DNA from 4 places in the Pseudoalteromonas sp. A25 genome. Region 3 is predicted to be linked to each of the others. Evidence: predicted binding sites of a transcription regulator. Region 3 holds the regulator's gene; each other region holds the start of a gene.
The links. Region 3 encodes sigma-54, which starts transcription at its own class of promoters, with help from an activator protein. Its sites were predicted from a motif close to GTTGGCACGNNNNTNGNNT; they were not measured.
Positions count from the first base shown of each region.

Region 1: the regulator sigma-54 is predicted to act here: its motif matches at 2,023-2,041, upstream of GDK41_RS12645 (DUF3192 domain-containing protein).
Region 2: the regulator sigma-54 is predicted to act here: its motif matches at 2,268-2,286, upstream of GDK41_RS00230 (YggN family protein).
Region 4: the regulator sigma-54 is predicted to act here: its motif matches at 2,396-2,414, upstream of GDK41_RS05470 (flagellar basal body rod protein FlgF).

Region 1 covers NZ_AP021846.1:2,928,895-2,933,857, forward strand. Annotated here, with positions in the region: gene GDK41_RS12630 (SO_0444 family Cu/Zn efflux transporter) at 1-490, opposite strand, end outside; gene zntR (Zn(2+)-responsive transcriptional regulator) at 474-887, opposite strand; gene GDK41_RS12640 (D-2-hydroxyacid dehydrogenase) at 962-1,909, shown strand; gene GDK41_RS12645 (DUF3192 domain-containing protein) at 2,076-2,450, shown strand; gene GDK41_RS12650 (GGDEF domain-containing response regulator) at 2,764-3,678, opposite strand; gene GDK41_RS12655 (ATP-binding protein) at 3,679-4,963, opposite strand, start outside.
Region 2 covers NZ_AP021846.1:48,494-53,456, forward strand. Annotated here, with positions in the region: gene GDK41_RS20165 (hypothetical protein) at 111-254, opposite strand; gene GDK41_RS00225 (diacylglycerol/lipid kinase family protein) at 530-1,369, shown strand; gene GDK41_RS00230 (YggN family protein) at 1,432-2,229, opposite strand; gene GDK41_RS00235 (PA3496 family putative envelope integrity protein) at 2,544-2,726, shown strand; gene GDK41_RS00240 (glutathione peroxidase) at 2,764-3,243, opposite strand; gene GDK41_RS00245 (LysR family transcriptional regulator) at 3,281-4,156, opposite strand; gene GDK41_RS00250 (iron-containing alcohol dehydrogenase) at 4,337-4,963, shown strand, end outside.
Region 3 covers NZ_AP021846.1:323,160-328,122, forward strand. Annotated here, with positions in the region: gene GDK41_RS01500 (HPr family phosphocarrier protein) at 93-365, opposite strand; gene rapZ (RNase adapter RapZ) at 369-1,214, opposite strand; gene ptsN (PTS IIA-like nitrogen regulatory protein PtsN) at 1,233-1,685, opposite strand; gene hpf (ribosome hibernation promoting factor) at 1,688-1,975, opposite strand; gene GDK41_RS01520 (RNA polymerase factor sigma-54) at 2,003-3,511, opposite strand; gene lptB (LPS export ABC transporter ATP-binding protein) at 3,568-4,293, opposite strand; gene lptA (lipopolysaccharide transport periplasmic protein LptA) at 4,296-4,823, opposite strand; gene lptC (LPS export ABC transporter periplasmic protein LptC) at 4,813-4,963, opposite strand, start outside.
Region 4 covers NZ_AP021846.1:1,218,194-1,223,156, reverse strand. Annotated here, with positions in the region: gene GDK41_RS05485 (flagellar basal body P-ring protein FlgI) at 1-77, opposite strand, end outside; gene flgH (flagellar basal body L-ring protein FlgH) at 90-773, opposite strand; gene flgG (flagellar basal-body rod protein FlgG) at 789-1,577, opposite strand; gene GDK41_RS05470 (flagellar basal body rod protein FlgF) at 1,596-2,360, opposite strand; gene flgE (flagellar hook protein FlgE) at 2,502-3,902, opposite strand; gene GDK41_RS05460 (flagellar hook assembly protein FlgD) at 3,948-4,628, opposite strand; gene flgC (flagellar basal body rod protein FlgC) at 4,643-4,963, opposite strand, start outside.

The DNA.
Region 1 (4,963 bases), 1.3 Mb from region 3:
GTTTTGTAGCATCACAGCTGTGATGGCTCGTTGTGTGCAACACACTCGCTGTCGATGTAGCTTCAGCGGTTTGCTCATTTACTGGTTTTGGTTTTTTTTCTTTACCAACTAGAACCCCCGCGACGATCGCACTACTGACGGCTGCTATCGGCCTTATTACAGCCATAAAGGGACCAAGTAACACATATGACACTGAAATGGAGTCTACTCCTGTTTCAGGTGTTGAAACTAAAAATGCCGTAGTCGCACTTTTAGAGCCCCCCGCTCTTCTTAGCCCTATTGCAGCGGGGATGACACCGCAAGAGCACAAAGGCATCGGCGCACCAATCAAGGCCGCTTTTATGGTGGTCCATAACCCCTCTTGCCCCAGGTGCCGCTGCAAGAAGTCTTTTGCAATAAATACATTGAGTAAACCAGCAAGGAGCAACCCAAGTATCAACCAAGGTGCTGATAATAAAAATAGCTGCCAAAAATTAATTACAAGTTCCATCAACATCCTCCAACGCGGTTAAAATTGAGCAAAAATCTGCACTTTCTGGCCCACCACAGCAGCGCTTTGCCAACTTCGACAAAGACTGTTCGAATCGTTGCAACTCAGCAATACGGCCCCTAACCAATTGCAGCTTTAGTAACGTGATCTCTTTAACCTCTTCACAACTATGCTGGTGCTTTTCTATTTGTATCTGCAACAATTCACGAATTTCTTTTAGGCTAAAGCCCACCTCTTTTGCACGCAAAATGAACTGCATTTGTCGTTGTTGCTCCTGAGTATACATACGATACCCCGATTCAGTTCTCGCGCTAGGGGTTAATAGCTTATGCTGCTCATAGTATCTTAGTGTGTCTGTTGAAACACCTAATGACTTTGCCAACTCGCCTATTTTCATCTTTGTCTCCTTTATTGTGTGATAAAGTATAAACCTTAGAGCTAACACCAAGGTCAAGATTTTTTGGAAAAACTATGAACATTGTATTACTTGATGCAAAGACCCTTGCTGATACTTCACTGTCGCCATTCCAGCAGTTTGGACAATTCACTGCGTATGACAACACCCCACCCGCGCTAGTAGTAGCACGCTGTCAACATGCTGATATTGTGATCACTAATAAAGTACGCCTAGATGCAAAAGAACTTGCTCAACTGCCAAACTTAAAGCTTATTTGTGTAGCGGCAACGGGAACTAATAACATCGATCTCAATGCTGCTAAAGCACAGGGCGTAACAGTCACCAATGTCGCTGGCTACTCAACGGCTTCCGTTGTTCAACACACTTTTACCCTATTAGGCAATTTGCTGGGTAATGTACATCAGTACATAAAAGACTGTGAGCAGGGCCTTTGGCAACAAAGTGATATGTTTTGCCGATTGGACCACCCAATTACAGAAATCGCTGGCAAGTGTTTTGTCATTGTAGGTTACGGCACGTTAGGCAAAGCAGTTGCAAAGGTTGCCAGTGCTTTTGGTGCTCAGGTTATCATTGCTGAACACCAACATAGCAAAACAATACGACCCGGACGCACCGCCTTTGAAAGCGCGCTGCAACAAGCAGATATCGTTACCATTCACTGTCCGCTTAATGACAAGACCAAAGACCTTTTTGAACACTCCACGCTTGCGCTGCTCAAGCCATCAGCGGTGCTTATCAATACTGCACGTGGTGGCATAGTCAATGAAAAAGCACTCGTCAACGCATTAGAACAAGGGCAAATTGCCGGTGCAGCAGTTGATGTTCTATCTAACGAGCCGGCACAAAGTAATAACCCCTTACTAAACTATAAGGGCAATAATTTACTACTTACTCCTCATATTGCGTGGGCAAGTAAAGAGTCCATTGAAAGATTAGTGCAAAATCTCACACAAAATATCAAAAGCTATGTTCAAGGACATACTCAAAACATCGTTGAGTAAGCTGTTGTCTAAAAAGCTAAAAAGTGGTTAATTTAGCTAAATATTTTGTTTTTGTTACAATAGAAATAATTAGCAACACACTATAACGTAATGATACAAAATACATTTTTCATTTTGGCAAAAACTTTGCTTAGATAGATACAAATATTGTTAAGGATCATAAAAAATGAAAAAACTACTTTTAATTGCTGCGCTTGCAACCCCATTACTTTCAGGCTGTATTGTTGCAGTATCAGACGGCGAAGTTGAACATCGCTGGGCTAAACACAACGGTAATTGGGAAAAAACCTTTCATGACAATCGCCAGAAAATTGCTAAGTTAAGTATCGGCGCCGACTATCAAAGTGTATTAGATTCGTTTGATACACCAGAGTTTACTGAATTAGTAAAAAAAGGCGATAACGTTTATCAAGTATTGTACTTTGGCACCAACAGTAAGCACTCAGATGGTAAAGTCACCAAAGATGAATGTACGCCGCTTGTTTTTAAAGACTCAAAGTTAATTGGCTTTGGCCAAAGTGCAATGGCTGAAATTTTATAACGTTTTTAATACCAAACTAGTTAACTAAGCGGTCAAAGTTTCTCGATTTATTTGTTCTAAAAGAGAAGGTTTTTAAAGCGTTTGGTGTCACCTTTAGTCCCTCAAAATGACTGAGTGTTATTGCAGAAAATAGGTGGGAATAATCAGTCTCACCTATTTAACCTCAGCTTCGTAAAGGGCCAAAAATAGTTAATATCAATAAAACTTGCCTGGGATACAATCTGACCACGGGGCTTTCTTCAAACTGGCCGTTTTTATATAAGAGTGATCGGGCCATCACAGGTGAATATACTGAGAGCGTGAAGAAATTCGCTTATCCAGCGCTGAGGTTACTTACCACCACTATGCGCTCTTGATTAGCGTGAGCCTGCGATAACGCATCGTCGGCTGCTTTTAAACAGCACGCAATACCAATAGAAAAGTCTCTGTTTACAATCACTGTACCAATACTAATACTGACGTGCGCACATATCGGAGATGCCTTGTGAGGCAGCAATAGTTGGTCGACCGCATCATGCATTGCCTGACAAAGAGACTCAACTTGCGCCGGTTCCTCCCCTGTAACCACAACACAAAAACGCACACCATCATAACGTGCTACAAAGCCTTGGCGGTGATTAATAACTTCTTCTAACGCATGTGCCACCTTTACTAGGCACTCATCACCGCCAGCATAGCCATGCACGTCGTTGTAAGCTTTGAAGTAATCGATATCGACTAGCATCAACGCCAAACTTTGCTCTGTACTTTGACATAGTTGCCACTGCTGCGCTAAGTGTTTATCAAGCAACCGACGATTGGGTAGTTCTGTTAGCCCATCAATTGATGCTAATTTCTCTAACAAATCACTTTTTTGCTTCAGAGCGAGGTGAATTTTAACTCGAGCTTTAACGATTAAAGGACTAAACGGTTTGGTTATGTAATCCACAGCGCCTATCTGCAGCCCTTTCACTTCATCACTGTAACTGTTACTTAAAGATATAATGATGACAGGGATCATATAGGTTGCTGGCGATTCTTTTAACTTTTCTAAAAACAAAACACCACTGTCATCAACTAACCTAATATCCGTAATAATTAAATCTACGTTTTGTGAAGCAATAATTTCTAATGCGCTCGCCGAGCTGTCACATATCGTAACTTGGCAGTCTTCGCTTAGGGTGTTTTCCAATACAACTCTGTTTAAAGGGTCACTGTCGACAACAAGAACATGGGCACTAGATAACATTCACCTTCCTTTATTCTGCATCAATATATACTCTCGAGCTTGAGTTAAACGCATCATTAACTGTGTAACCAAGTGACTCTGTTGTAATTGATTAGTTTGCTTTAAATACTGCTCTAACTGCATAGCCGCTTTGGACAATGCAACAAAACCAATTCCACCGGCAGCCCCCTTAATGTTGTGCGCCATCATTTGTAGTTTAACTACATCATTTTGTGCAACAACCTTTTGTAAATATTCTGTACACATATTAGCAAACTTATCAAGCATTTTATTTAATAACTCAGCATTACCCATCATTTGCTGAAGCGCTAATTGCCCATCAAAAAACGAGGTCTCACTCTTGATGTATTGCTGTAGCGTTTGGTGAAGCAGGTTGTGTGCCACTGGCTTGGTTAAATAGTCACTCATGCCTACTTCTAGGGCTTGTGCTTGCTCACTCGTCTGAGCATTTGCCGTGAGCGCGACAACAGGCTTAGTAAATTCAGGTAGTGCTTCTTTGAGCATATGCGTTGCTTGAAATCCATCAATACTCGGCATATGAATGTCCATAAATATAATGTCAGGCTGCAACGCACTTACTACATCAACCAAATTAGTCGCAGAATTCAGAACAACAACATTTGCACCTAATGTGCGCAACATATTCTCGGTGATATCAAGGTTAAGACTATTGTCGTCAACAACTAGACATAAACAGCCTGATATCTCTTGTTGCATTTGAGGCGATTCTGACGTCATTTGCTGATGTGTTAAAAAGCAAAGAACACTTTGCGAAAACATTATTTCGGGTTCACACATCACAGTCGTTGAACGCAGTGTTGGTAAAGAAAAGCTAGGATCGGTCGTGATCACATGCTTTAAACTTCCAACCTGTTTAGGCATATACTGAGCAAGCGCATTCGCTTCGCTGCGCTCACAAATCACTAAACTTTTATACGCTTTTTTCACTAGCTCTTGTGCGGCTTCATTGGCGCTGTGTACAACGCAAATATCGTGCAGGCCAAGTAAGTGCTTTACCTTATCTTTGCCACACAACCACAATACTGGCGCATGTTCTTGGCGTATCGCACATTCTGCCTTGTCAAAATTTAAAGAAAACGAAAACTCGCTCCCTTTATCAAGTTCACTCGATAATGAAATACTTCCCCCAAGTAGTGAGACTTCATGTTTTGCAATCGCCAACCCTAAACCAATTCCCTCATGCTGACGCGATAAAGACTCATCACCTTGCGTGAATGCATCAAACAAACGCTGTTGATCCTCGATTTTGATTCCGATACCAGTA
Region 2 (4,963 bases), 270 kb from region 3:
TGAAATTAATTAATCATTGCCTAAAAATGAAGTAAATTGAGGTATTTGAAATGCACATGAGTAAAAATTAAAGTGCTGCGGTTGGGAGTTACAGCACTTTAAACATAAACTTATTTATAAAGCGTTACATGACTTAACGCCAGCAATTTACCTAGTCGGCTTAACAATGACATCCAGTCAAAAGTAACTTTTGCTGGTTCGATAGTGACGGTGTTTGCTTGCGTGTTGCTGCACGCAGCAGCTGAATTAAGCATGTTGACTCCTGCTTTATAGGTTGAATGAAAAACAAGGCTATTTTGCGCGCAAGCTGAGCAAAAATAAAACGATAAAAATTGTTTTTTCGGATAAAAAAAACTAATCCAATAGTTGTTTTTGCATGTGTTCTCTTGTAATTTTATTCAAGTTACAAAATGAAATGTATAACAAAAATTTTATTGCCATCATTGTCTTAGTGTGTTTTTGGGTTTTTGCTTGAAAGTGGGTTTGAATAATTATTCAAGTTAATTAATTTTGTTTCTAGTGAGGTTTTATGCTGGTGGTTGTTAAACCCGGCGATAGTCAATGTAAACAAGCGCATATTCACTGGTTGCAAAGGCAAAATGAAGTAAAAAAACTGCATTGTTATTGGTTTTACACAACGCCAAACTTCAACGATGACCTGAATAAATTGCGCCGGCTTGTTGCTAGGCATTGTTTATTGGTGGTTATAGGGGGGGATGGTACTATTCATTTAGCAGCTAACGCTTTGGTAGGATCGAGTTGTGAGCTTGCTATTTTACCTGCGGGCACAGGTAATGATTTCGCTCGTCAATTTAATCGCACAACCATGCAGTGGCGAGAAAGCGTTTTTTCTCATCGCAAAAGTCAGATTGATGTTGGGTTTATTAATCAGCGTTATTTTATCAATGTAATGGGGCTTGGTTACAGTGCGCATGTAGTTAACGCCGTAAATAAAAGCAGTAAACGACACCCGTTAAGTTATATTTGGGCAGCACTCAAAGCGCTTTTTTCCTACCAAGGTGTATTTGTGCGTGTTGCGGGCTCCAAGGTTAATAAAAAAGTGATGATGTTGTTATTTGCAAATGGTCAATACTTTGCAGCTGGCATAAAGTGCGCGCCTAACGCGACGCTGCACGATGGGTGTCTACAAGTTGTCAGTGTATCGCCCGACTCGCATTGGGCACGAGTAAAGACCTTTTTAATGATGCTATGTGCTAAACATGAGAAAATTAGTTGTGTCTCTGTCAGTTGTGGCCGCCACTTTGACATAGTGACGCCCGATCTCGACATCGAAGCGGATGGAGAGTTGGTTGGCAAAACTCCAGCGGTTATTGGCATTCGCCAAAAAGCGCTTACGTTACGGGGTTGAGATTGCAAGCTAATTAAAAAAGCCGATATAAATCGGCTGTTAGGTAGGGAGATAGATATTTGTTAATGCTTTAGGTTAAAGAGCTGATAACCTGAAAATGCTGGTATTTGCTGTTGTAGTTGAGACTCTGTTTTGGCAATAACGGAAAACTGTCCACATAGTGCATTAGCTTGTTGCTCTATATTCTGAGCTTGCATATGTACCTTGTCTTCAATTTGCTGGCCCATGTCTTTCATTCGTTGCTCGAACGCCGCCATATCACCACCGGAATTGCTCATTTGCGAGCCAATGGCCATTAGAATACTACCAATTGATTCCATCATGGCACCTTCTACTGCTGTTTCGATCCTCTCTTCAAACTGTTGTTCAAAATTACTGCCAAACTCATTGAAAGTTTTTTCTCCCATAACAAAAGCGCCTTGCTGATAAAAAGTTTCGCTGACCTCACTCTCTACGTCTTTAAGTAAAGAGCTCAAAGAGCCAAACTCTTTTAGTTCGAATGCATTAGCAACCTCTTCAAGTGCCACACCCGCTATTTTAATGCCATCAAGCGCTATATTGGCCACTTGTGGAAGTTTTGCTCTGAGTTCATCTGCGTAGTTTGCAACAGCGGTTTGCTGCTCTGTATTTAAGGCTATTACAGCACCATCAATGAATACTTGTCCGTTGTCAGTAATGCGCAGCTTACTATTATTGTTGCTGTTAGTGATGAAGAGTTCATCAGGTGTGATACGAACATCATTTTGAAAGTCTACTTCACACTGCTCTGAACTAAATTGTACATGTGTGTTGTCCGCCTGTGAGTGTGCAAAAGATGCTGAGCTCAATGTCATTGCTGCTAATAATGCGATTTTTTTCATTTGATAAACCCTTAACGAGAATAGATATACCTATGACTATTCAAGTCTGATGCCAATAATTAAAATATATAAATATCAATTGGTTAATGTTTTTCTCTCACATTGGTTTGAAATTAACGTTTAGTTTTTTGACCATAATTTAGCTAGTTTGACTAAAACAAGAACAGTGATAAAAATTTTTTATTAAAACGATAAAAAACTCTCACTTTTCAGATTTGTTTTTTCCAGCTAAATACTCATTTAGGTGAACAGATCACATTAAGGTGCTTATGTATTCACCGAGTAACTATTATTAACACTTATTGGAGTGGGTTGTGGGTAAGACATTTTCTTATGATGCGCTTGACGATGATTTTGTAGATGACGAATACGAGAACCTCGGTCGTAATCAGCATGATAAGCAAAAGCGAAAGGTAAAGAAAAAGCTCGATGACTATCTTGAACAAAAGCGCTTGCGCAAAAATTTAGGTGAAGATGATTTCGATTATCTTGATTAGTTAAAAAGGAGGCCTCGGCCTCCTTTTTAATGCCTACTTATTTGAGTGCTAATTCAATATGTTTAACGAGCTTTACGGGCTTTGTGGTTGGCGAAAAGCGCTTTTGTGGTACACCATCGCGACCAATAAGAAACTTAGTAAAGTTCCATTTTATTCGTTTGCCGAAAACCCCCGGTAAAGTGTTTTGCAGATAAGTGAATAGCGGATGTGCATGTGGTCCATTGACCTCTACTTTTTCCATCATCGTAAAGTCAACGCCGAAATTAATCAGGCATCCTTGTTGGATCTGTACAGCATCACCTGGCTCTTGCCCGCCAAATTGATTGCATGGAAACCCCAGAATGACTAAGCCTTGCGCTTGGTACTGTTGGTGCAGTGCCTGAAGCCCTTCATACTGTGGTGTGAAGCCACACTCGCTGGCTGTATTAACGATCAGCACAACTTTATTTCTGAGTTGCTCTAAGTCGAATGGCTGTCCCTGCAATGTGGTTGCGGTGAACTGATAAAGGTTGGACATGTTCGATTTCCTTTGTGTCTATTCAATATTTGATTTGTTAGGGAGTAGCAAAGCTGTCGATTAAAAACTCAATGAGTAAGCGCACTCGATAAGGCATCAGATCTCTACGCGGATAAACAAGCCAAGTGGCCCCATCATTTACCTGAAATGACTCTAATACGTACTCTAGCTTACCCTGATCAACATAAGGTTGAGCAATGTCCTTGGCTAAATGGGCGACTCCCAATCCTGCCAAACATGCGTTGATAAGTGCAAAAGAGTTGTTGCTGCGCCAGTTTCCTGCGACTTTAATTTCTTCTATTTGATCACAGATGTTAAAGCGCCAGCGCCCTTGCGATGCTGATAAGCAGTTATGTTGACATAATTCGTATGGGTGACGAATGTTACCGTGGATGTTTTGATAGCCTTTACTGACCACCCATGTCATGGGGCGTGGGCACAATTTGCGAGCGATTAAATTAGAGTCTTGAAGTAAGCCAAAGCGTATTGCGAGGTCAAATCCCTCTTCGACTAAATCAACATTGCGATTATTGAAGTCAATATCCACACTGACCTCAGGGTAAACTTTGATAAACTCAGCGATTCGAGGAGTCACATGATTGGCGACAAACTCGCCAGCGGCTGCAATCTTGATCTGCCCTTTAGGGGTGTTTTGTACACCTTGGACATGGTTGGTTGCATCAATCAACTCTTGTTGTATCACCTTTAACTTAGTGGCATATTGCCGCCCGGCATCGGTTAAGTTTTGTGAGCGTGTTGTTCGCTGGATGAGTGTTGTACCTAAGCGCTTTTCTAGTTGTTGGATCTGGCGACTTACATACGATGTTGATGTTTCGAGTTTTTCGGCCGCTTTACTAAAGCTACCTTGCTCTACGACAGCAAGAAACACCTCAAGACCTTGCCAAATAACCATAGGTTCACCAATTTTTAGACAATAATCTAATTATAATGGATTTATTATTGCTATGAGGCAAAAGTTATTTGTGTGTCTAGTGTGTTTGTTATGGCTGCGTTTGACTACACTAGTATTCTTAAACGACAGGCGGGTATTAACCTGCCCTATGACTGCGATGAGCAATTTATGGAGCGAAACATGCTAAATTTCAGCTTTGTTAACCCAACGCAAATACACTTTGGCGAAGGGCAAATATCTAGTTTAACTTCCAGCATCCCTCAAGATGCTAAAGTACTGGTTGTGTATGGTGGTGGTAGCATTAAAAAAAATGGTGTGTATGAGCAAGTAAGTAACGCGCTTAATGCTCACACTTGGGGTGAGTTTGCTGGCATTGAGCCTAACCCGAGTTATCAAACTTGTATGCAAGCGGTTGCTATGGTACGAGAACAAGGGTACGACTATATCCTCGCAGTGGGAGGCGGCTCGGTTATTGATGGTTGCAAATTTATTGCCGCAGCGGCGTTGTTTGATGGAGAACCGTGGGACATTCTGGGCAAAGGCGCAGAGGTCAAATCTGCTTTACCATTAGGTGTGGTTTTAACCTTGCCAGCCACAGGTTCTGAGTCAAATAGTTTTAGTGTTATCTCGAATAAAGACACAAACGATAAGTTGCCATTTGCGACTACCTTAGTTCAGCCACAGTTTGCGGTACTCGATCCAGATGTTATGAAGACTCTGCCTGAGCGCCAGCTTGCCAATGGGGTGGTTGATGCGTTCGTGCATACGATGGAACAATATTTGACTTACCCCGTTAATGCAAAAGTG
Region 3 (4,963 bases):
TTAGGCACACTTCACGTTTTAGAGTTTAACGTAAATTTTGACAGCTTACCAAGCCCTAGGAGAATTTTAATTATTTATAAGGGTAAGCTAACTTATTCTTGTTCATAAAACTTTTGTGCGATTAACTCTCCAACAGCTTGCAGTGCACCTTGCGCATCAGGGCCATCACAAACCACTTTAACTTCTTTACCCTGACTACTTTCAAGTAGGAGTAAAGCCAAAACGCTATTCCCTGCGGCAGATTTTTCATCTTGATACAGAGTGATTTGCGCATCAAATTTAACAGCCAACTGCGCTAATACAGAGGCAGCACGCGCATGCAAGCCGCATTTATTTTGAATTAAAAAAGTATCTTCACAACGCATAGGTTACGTATCTTGTTCTCTGTGGCGGATCTTAATGTTGGAATGGGTACGAGCAAAACTCTCGCCGATTGTTTGCGCTAAGTAAACAGAGCGGTGTTGACCGCCAGTGCAGCCAATAGCAATGGTTAAGTAACTGCGATTATTACGCTCTAGATGAGGCAACCAAGTTTGCACAAAGGTTTGAATTTGCCAGGTGAATTTTTGCACAATGCTGTGGCTCGCCAAATAGTCTTTAACAGGCTGATCGAGTCCCGTTAATGGCTTAAGTTCTGGTTCCCAGTGTGGGTTTGGTAAAAAACGTGCGTCAAACACGTAGTCTGCCTCTTTTGGGATGCCATGTTTAAAGCCGAAAGATTGAAAAGTGACAATAAGTTGTTTGTCTTTTTTACCTAAAATGCGCTCACGTATGGTCTCTGCAAGTTGGTGTACGCTGAGTTCACTGGTATCAATTAACACATCTGCACGGGTTGTCAGTACGTCAAGTAGCTTTTTTTCTTCGCGTATGGCTAAGTCCAATGGAAGATCATGCATGGATAGTGGGTGTAAGCGCCGTGTTTCAGAGAAGCGTCGAATGAGCGTGTTATCGTCACTATCTAGATAGAATAGCATTGGGTTAGCAAACCCAGGGAGGTACTCTAAAATATCATTAAAATCTTGCTGCTCTTTTGGTAGGTTACGTACATCGATACTAACAGCGATTTTGTCGTAGTTATCCGATACGCTGCGCACTAAAGAGGGTAATAGATTGACTGGGATATTATCGACACAATAATAGCCTAAGTCTTCTAATACGCGCAACGCTACTGATTTACCTGAACCAGAGCGACCGCTAATGATGATTAATTCCACTATGCTTCTCCTGGTCACCTAATCTGCAGAGGCTATAATGGCATAAAGTTCCTCATCATTACCAGCGTTCCTTAACTGCTTACAAAACTCTTTGTTATTTAATTTCTCAGCAATCGCGGCTAAGGTCTTCAAATGCTGCTCATTATCGCCATCTGGCACGATGAGTGCGAGGAAGATATCCACTGGTCTATTATCAATAGCATCAAAGGGAATGCCTTGTTGGTTAACCAGTAACATTGCAGTGACCTGCTCTATGCCATCAATCCGGCCATGTGGAATCGCAATACCTTTACCTATACCTGTACTGCCCAGCTTTTCTCTGCTCATTAAAGCATTAAGAATATCATGGGGGTTCAAGTGAGGAAGTTGCTCGTGCGCCAGCTCGCTGATGTATTCGAGAACACGTTTTTTGCTATTAAAAAGGACTGCAGCTTTGGTGCAGTCCTTGTTTACTATAGAGCTTAATTTCATGATTAGTGTCGAATAAGCTTCTCTTTGTGCTTAATAACTTGACGGTCCAATTTATCTATTAAACCGTCGATTGCAGCGTACATGTCTTGATGTTCGGTTGAAGCAAAGAGTTCTCCACCATTAACGTGCAAAGTAGCCTCAGCTTTTTGTACAAGCTTTTCAACATCTAAGATTACATGCACATTGTTAATATGATCAAAGTGCCTTTCTAGCTTCGCAAACTTGTTGTTTACATAGTCTCTTAATGAATCGGTGATTTCTACGTGACGACCAGTTAAATTTAGTTGCATAAGCATTTTCCTTCTTTGGTAATACGTCTAAATCAGGCTTTTGCGCTGATTGGACGGTGGAATGGCTAACGACTCCCGATATTTTGCTATGGTACGTCGGGCCACCTTAATTCCTTGCTCCGCTAATATATCCGCAATCTTACTATCGCTTAATGGTTTAGCTGTATTTTCTGCGGCAATTAGCTTCTTGATAAGTGCTCGAATCGCTGTTGAAGAGCACTCACCTCCGTTTTCTGTACTAACATGGCTTGAGAAGAAATATTTCAACTCAAAAATGCCCCTGGGTGTGTGCATGTATTTTTGTGTGGTAACACGAGAGATAGTGGACTCGTGCATTTCAACCATTTCAGCCACATCGTTTAACACCATAGGTCGCATTGCTTCTGGGCCATGTTCAAAGAATGCCTGTTGTTGTTGAACAATGCAATTAGTAACTTTCATTAATGTTTCATTTCTGCTTTCTAAACTTTTAATGAACCATTTTGCTTCTTGTAAGTGTGAGCGAATAAACTGACTATCAGTGCTGGATTTAACCGAACGAGACATGGCTGCGTAATGGTCGTTAACACGGATTTTTGGCATACAGTCAGGGTTGAGCTCCACAACCCAACGGCCCTTTACTTTTTTAACAGAAACGTCAGGAATAACATACTCTGATTCTTCTCGAATAATACTAGAAGCGGGCTTTGGGTTGAGTGTATGAATTAAAGTCATGACCTCTTTCAAATCATTCTCTTTGAGCTTTGTTTTTTTCATCAAGGTTCGGTAGTCACGACTAGCCAATAAGTCGATGTGCTCATTGAGAATCATTTTGGTTTCATTTAACCAAGGGGTATTTGGGTCAAATTGATTGAGTTGTATGCATAAACACTCTTGTAGTGTGCGAGCACCTATTCCAATTGGGTCAAATAGCTGGATCCGTTTCAGTACAGCCTCTACTTCATCAAGCTCAATCGGCTCACCACTGTTGCCATCATTTAAGCTCTCTAGAATGTCTTCAGTACTGAGAGTCAGCGTACCGTTATCATCAATTGCTTCAACTATCGCTACAGCAATACCCCGATCAGTGGGACTAAATGGGGTTAGCTCTAGTTGCCACATTAAATATTCATGGAGTGTTTCAGTTGTTTCACCTTGATATATGGTTTCGTCTTCGGGCATTGGGCCGCTGCTTGCAGCAGGGGCGGCACTCATATACTCATCCCACGTGACATCCATGGCAAGCTCATCACTGAGTGTTTCTTTGGTTAGCGCTGAATCAGAGTCCATTTCATAGTCACTGATGGCCTCAACCTCTTGATTGTCCGTTTGTGTATCATCACGACTGTCATCTTTACCATTTTTTTCTTGGTCACTGCTATGGGTCTCTGGATCAGAGTCCGACTCATCGACTTCAAGAAGCGGGTTGCTATCCAGCGCTTCTTGAATTTCTTGCTGTAAATCCAGCGTGCTCAACTGCAGTAGGCGAATAGCCTGCTGTAGTTGCGGTGTCATGGTAAGTTGCTGCCCCATGCGCAGCTGTAATGATTGCCTCATGTACCTTTAACAATCCTTCTTGTTCTTTGTTATTAGTGTGACTAAGCGTACATTAACTATAGCTTGAATTGCTCACCAAGGTAGACATCTCTGACCGTTTGATCCGCTAAAACATGTTCAGGGGTACCAGAAGCGATGAGTTCTCCGTGTGATACAATGTAAGCTTTTTCACATACATCAAGGGTTTCTCGAACATTGTGGTCGGTAATAAGTACGCCTATGCCTCTATTTTTTAAATGCTCAATAATTTTCTTTATATCTAACACTGAAATAGGATCAACACCAGCAAAAGGCTCATCTAACAGGATAAATTTTGGATTTGCGGCTAAAGCGCGAGCAATTTCTACCCTGCGACGTTCACCACCTGATAATGCCATACCTAAGCTGTCTCTGATATGTTGAATATTAAATTCATCGAGCAGTTCATTTAAAACCTGTTCACGAGCTACTTTATTGAGAGAATTACGAGTCTCCAGTATCGCCATTAAATTTTGATAAACTGTCAGTTTTCTAAAAATGGATGATTCTTGTGGTAAATAGCCAATACCTAATCGAGCACGGTTATGCATCGGCAGTAAAGTGATGTCGTGGTCGTTAATACACACAGAGCCATGATCGCTAGGAACCAGCCCCACTATCATATAAAAACTAGTCGTTTTCCCTGCGCCATTGGGGCCAAGTAGGCCAACGATACTGCCAGCTTCAACGCTTAGGCTGACATTTTTAACAACTTGTCGTCCTTTATAGCTTTTCGCCAATGCGGTTGCAGTTAATACACTCATAGTTAGTTACCTTGGCCAGCTTGTTTGGCTTTTTTTTCAGGGACCAATATAGTGTGTACGCGAGCACTATCTTGTTCACCACGCTCGGCGCTAATCAGTTGCTTATCCATGTCGTAGGTGATTGCTTGTGCTTGAATAATCTGTCCTGCTTGGTTGATGGTTGCATTCCCTTTTATTTCTAAGGTGCGGTTGGCAACATCGTAGCGTATTTCCATAGCGCTGGCTGACAAAGTCGTTCCATCTGGTTGTTTTTCGCTAAAGCGCGCAGGTGAGCCTGTAGCAACGAGTAACTGCTTGTTGTCGCCGAGTTCTTCGCGGCGGTGTACCTCGAGCCTATCTGCATTGATTGTTCGGTTACCGTGAATAATTTCAACATTTTGCTCAAAAATGCCAATATTCGTTTTAAGCTGAGCTTGTTGCTTGCCTGCTTTGATAGAAACTTCATTCGCCATGGTCGTTTGTTGAGCAAAACTTGGCTGGCAGAGTATTGTTCCTAAAAGTATGGCAGTGATAAATAGTTTATTGGTCATAATAAATGGTTCGAGTGTGGTTTATTAGTTCAATGATATCAGTATTCAAATCAGCATTGAGGCCTTTACCGGTAATTTTTAAACTTGGGCCGGTGATCTCAACTGGCCGCTCTGATTGCATCAGCCGTTCGTCTATTTCA
Region 4 (4,963 bases), 900 kb from region 3:
TTTATACGCTCAGCTGCTGCTTCTTTAGGCGAAAACAAACTCCCAAGTAATACACATGTAATAAGGAATAATCTCATCATCTTTACCTTTTAAAATGGGAGTAACGTGCTCATAAAGAACCGTGCCAGCCAACCTGGACTTTGTGTCTCTTGATGTTGCCCCTTGCCTGAATATTGGATCCGAGCATTGGCAATACGGTTCGACTCTACCGTGTTATCCGCTTTTACGTCTTGCGCTCTAACTAAGCCTTCTAGGCGAATAAACTCTTCACCCGTATTTAAAGTCAACCACTTTTCACCGCGGATCACTAAATTACCATTAGGAAGCACTCTCATCACATTAACTGAAATATTACCAAACAAACTATTTGATTGATTAGCCTGAGAATCGCCTTTAAAAGAAGAATCAGACTCCAAGCCGAACTGCAGACTTTCCTTGCCAATATTAATGGCTGAGCCGCCTAACCCTGTAATTGGGCTCAATGAAGCATCTGTCTCTTTGTCTGTTTGACTATTGGCAGCTTTTGACGCTGCAGTCGTTTCTCTTAGAATGACCGTTATAATATCGCCCGTTCTCAGCGCTTTTTTGTCTGAATATAAGTCGTTCGATAAATGCTGACTAAACAAAGAGCCTGTCGCAACAACCGTCTGTGCGTCTTGCTCTGGGTACATAGGTGCATAGTATGGATCATCTCTTACCACATCAGCGTTTTGCGTAGATACGCACCCCGAAAGAACAGCGGTTACCACAATCGCTAAGCTAAAATCACGCATACTGCCCCCTAATACCTATAGTTGTTGATTAATGTAACTAAGCATTTCATCAACAGATGAAATAACTTTTGAGTTCATCTCATAAACTCGTTGAGTTTCAATTAAGTTTACAAGCTCTTCCGTTACATTTACGTTAGACGTTTCAAGCGCTCCTTGAACAATCGAGCCAAGTCCGTCAACGCTTGGATTACCCTGAACTGGCGCGCCACTAACAGCGGTTTCGGTATATAGGTTCTGTCCAATGGGCTCTAAGCCTGATGGGTTAATAAAGTCGCTAATCACCAATTGCCCAATCACAACGTTTTCAGCCTGACCAGCCACTGACACAGATACTTCTCCATCTTGTGACACCGTAATTGACTGCGCATCATCAGGGACGTTCATTTGTGGTTGGATCGGAAAACCAGCCCCTGATGTTACAACACGCCCTTCTTCGTCAGTAGTAAACTGACCATTACGAGAATAAGCAGTGGTGCCATCAGGCATTTGGATTTCAAAAAAACCGGGGCCTTGGATCATCCAATCTAGCGAGTTTTCTGTGCTTAGCATGTTGCCTTGAGAAAAATTCTTTTGGTTGGCGACCACCTTAGAGCCGGCACCTAGCATCAAACCAGACGGCAGTTCAGTGTCTTGTGATGAACGACCACCCGGCTGATTAATATTTTGATAAAGTAAATCTTCAAAAATTGCGCGGCTCTTTTTGTATCCAACAGTACTGGCGTTAGCAAGGTTATTGGAGATAACCGCAATGTCAGTCTGTTGGGCATCTAAGCCCGTTTTACTTATCCACAATGCTGGGTTCATAATATCTACCTCATTTGGTTAGATGATGCGCAATAGAGACACATGACGCTCGTCTATCTCTTCTGCGGTTTTCATTAGTTTCATTTGCATTTCAAATTGACGCTGATGATTTATCAAATCAACCATTTCATGCACTGGATTTACATTAGAGCGCTCAAGTGTGCCGCTCATGATCCGGGCAGTTGGAGAGATATCGCAAAAACCACACAGGCCATTAACCAGCGCGTCTTGTTTTGGACGAAATAATCCGTCATTACCTTTTTCCAACTGACTGTTATCAGCTTCTATGATTTTTAACCTATCTACGACTTCCAAAAAATTGGCAGGGGCGCCTTGGGGCCGTACTTGAATGGAGCCATCATCACTAAACACCACTTTCTCAACGGGGATAGGTAAAATTATAGGACCACCTTCGCCAATAACTTGGCGGCCATGACTCGTGACCAGTGAACCATCTGAACGAATATTGAAAGTACCCACTTTGGTATATGCTTCATTACCGCCTTGGTCCATGACACTGATCCACGTTTTTTGCGAAACCGAAATGTCTAAATCTCGCCCAGTTTCAACAACCGCGCCAGCATTCATATTGGTACCAGGACGTTCTTGCATAGCAAAAACACGCGTCGGTAAGCCTTCGCCAAATGCTTGCATAGAACGTGCTTGAGCAAAGTCGGCTTTAAAACCAATGGTATTTGAGTTTGCGAGGTTATTGGCTTTAATCGCAACACCTCGCAAGTTTTGCTTAGCGCCGGACATCGCCACATAGAGCATTTTATCCATCGTTCTGGCCTAAATAATTGTTCATACCTTGTATAAAGCAATTTCAATGCCAACAATAGAAGCGGGTTTAAAAGGTAGACTGTCAAAGATATGGCGTGAAAAAAGCCGCTGTAGATAGCGGCTTTTATAGAAGTGAAAATTCTATCGGATCTGTAGAATATTTTGCTGAATTGTTGAGTTAACTTCCAGTGCCCGCGAGTTTGCTTGGAAGTTTCGCTGAGCGCTAATTAAGTCAACCAGTTCATTAGTTAAATTCACATTTGACTGCTCAAGTGCAGATGAATTAATGGTACCCAATGTGCCTGAACCAGGCTCGCCAGCAATCGGCTCTCCAGAGGTTAAACTTTTCTTCCAAGATGTATTACCCACTTGCTGTAAACCTTGAGAGTTTGAAAAGCGCACCATAGCAACCTGCCCTAAGAAAGTGGAGTCACCATTACTATAAGAGGCTACAATTTTACCATCTGATCCGATATCAATACCCGCAAGTCGACCCACGGTGGCCCCATCTTGCTCTAGCGCTTTAACTTCAAAACGGCTCGCATATTGGGTTGGCAACTTATTGGTGGTGTTGGCCTCATCTCGCCAGTTAACGATAACATCATTTGGGAATGTAGCACCATTACCTAACAGTTCAGATAAGCCTGGAGTAACTGGTGCAGTGCCGGGAACACCAGGAATAGTCAGTGCACCAAATGTGGTGCCCGCCGGCACAGCGTTATAAACAACCGGTGTTGCGGTTGGGTCAGCCGCTGTTCCTGAGGGTAAACCACTTGAATCGAAACGAAACATTGAAATGGGAGTACTTGGAACTGCCGGTGTTGCGGTAGGTTCAACCTTATCACCTTGGTGGTTAAATTGCACACCATCAAGCGTCGCGTACACACTCCAATCGTTGTCTGCTGTTTTTCTGAAGAAGAATTGCATAACATGCGGCTCACCTAAAGAGTCATAAACAGTTGTTGAGGTTGATGCGTTGTAAGACGCTGACTGATTCGGGTCAAAGGCGAGCGTTGGTACTGACTGCCTTGAATCTAAGTTAAATGATGTATAAACGTTATTGGTTGCTCTTGGCGAGCCAGATGCATCAGGTATTTGTAACGCCGTTGATGTACTCAAACTGACTGATGTTGTATCACCAGTACTGGCATCCACAGGGAACCCTTGCAAAAAGTTACCCTTAGAATCAACAATAAAGTTATCTTTATTTAGCTTAAATGCCCCCGCTCGCGTATAGGCATAATCTTGTGAGCTTAAGTCTTCACTGGTTGCAAAGTAACCTTCACCAGTGATCGCTAAATCAAGTGAATTTTGGGTAAATTTTAGCGACCCTTGGTGAAACTGCTGTGCAACCATCGTTGTTTGCGCCCCGTCACCATTTTTAGTTGCGCCTGCACTAAATACCGATGCAGCGTATACATCTGAAAACTCAGCACGTGACTCTTTAAAGCCTGTGGTATTCACGTTAGCAATATTATTCGCCGTGGTATCCAAATCTTTTTGGGCCGCAGCTAGACCTGTTAATGCGATATTGAAACTCATGTTCTCACCTCTTTTACCTAAGGTTAAATTCTGTTACTCAAATACTTATGCTATTTCTGCGACATCAGTGAGTCTCACTGCGCCCGCACTGGTATTAATGATGATGCCATTTGCGCCGTTGATATTGACGCTATCTATATTTTTAAACGTTGCCATGGGCAAGCTAGAAAATTGACCATTAACGCTCCCCTCAGCCTTCACGGAGTACTCGCCTTCAGGCATTAAAGTACCATCGCTATTTTTACCATCCCATTCAAAGCGCACTGCACCCGCGCCTTTACTACCCAAATCAATTTTTCTAACCAGCTGATTGGAGTCGTCATAAATGCTGATGGTTAGCTTTTCAACGGGTTTCTCTGCAATTACAGAGCCTTTTGCTAAACCATCACCGCCATGTTCTATTGTGTCAGACTCTAGCAAAGCTTTTTTACCCACTAGCGTCGACGCCTGCAGTGCTGAATTTGACGTCATTGACGCAGAAAGCTGCTCAAATTTGGTATTTAAGTTAGAAATACCTTCAGCCATAGTAAAGTTGGTCATTTGCGCGATCATCTGATCGTTATCCGCAGGCTTACTCGGGTCTTGAAAAGACAGCTGCTGAGTTAATAATGAAAAGAAATCTTCTTGCGTTAGCTGATCATTCTTTTCTTCAGGCTTATTTTTGTCAGACCAACGAAGAGCATCCAAATATGTGGAAGACGACGCGGCATTGATATCGTTACTCATCAGCTATACTCCCGTTAGCGCTGACCAAGTAGTAAGGTTTTGCTAAGCATTTGCTTAGCGGCATCAGCTACTTGTACGTTAGTTTGATATGAACGTGAAGCCGAGATCATATTCGTCATCTCTTCTACCACATTCACATTAGGCTTATAGATGTAACCATCCTTGTCTGCACTTGGGTGATTTGGATTGTATTCCATTTGTAGCGGCTTATTGCTCTCTACAATGCCTAACACCTTTACCCCAACTGATGCACCTAAACTGGTCGGGTCTTGAACAGAAGAAGCTTTAGTTAATTCTGCTGCAAATACTGGGTGTCGAGCTCGATAGACTTTGTC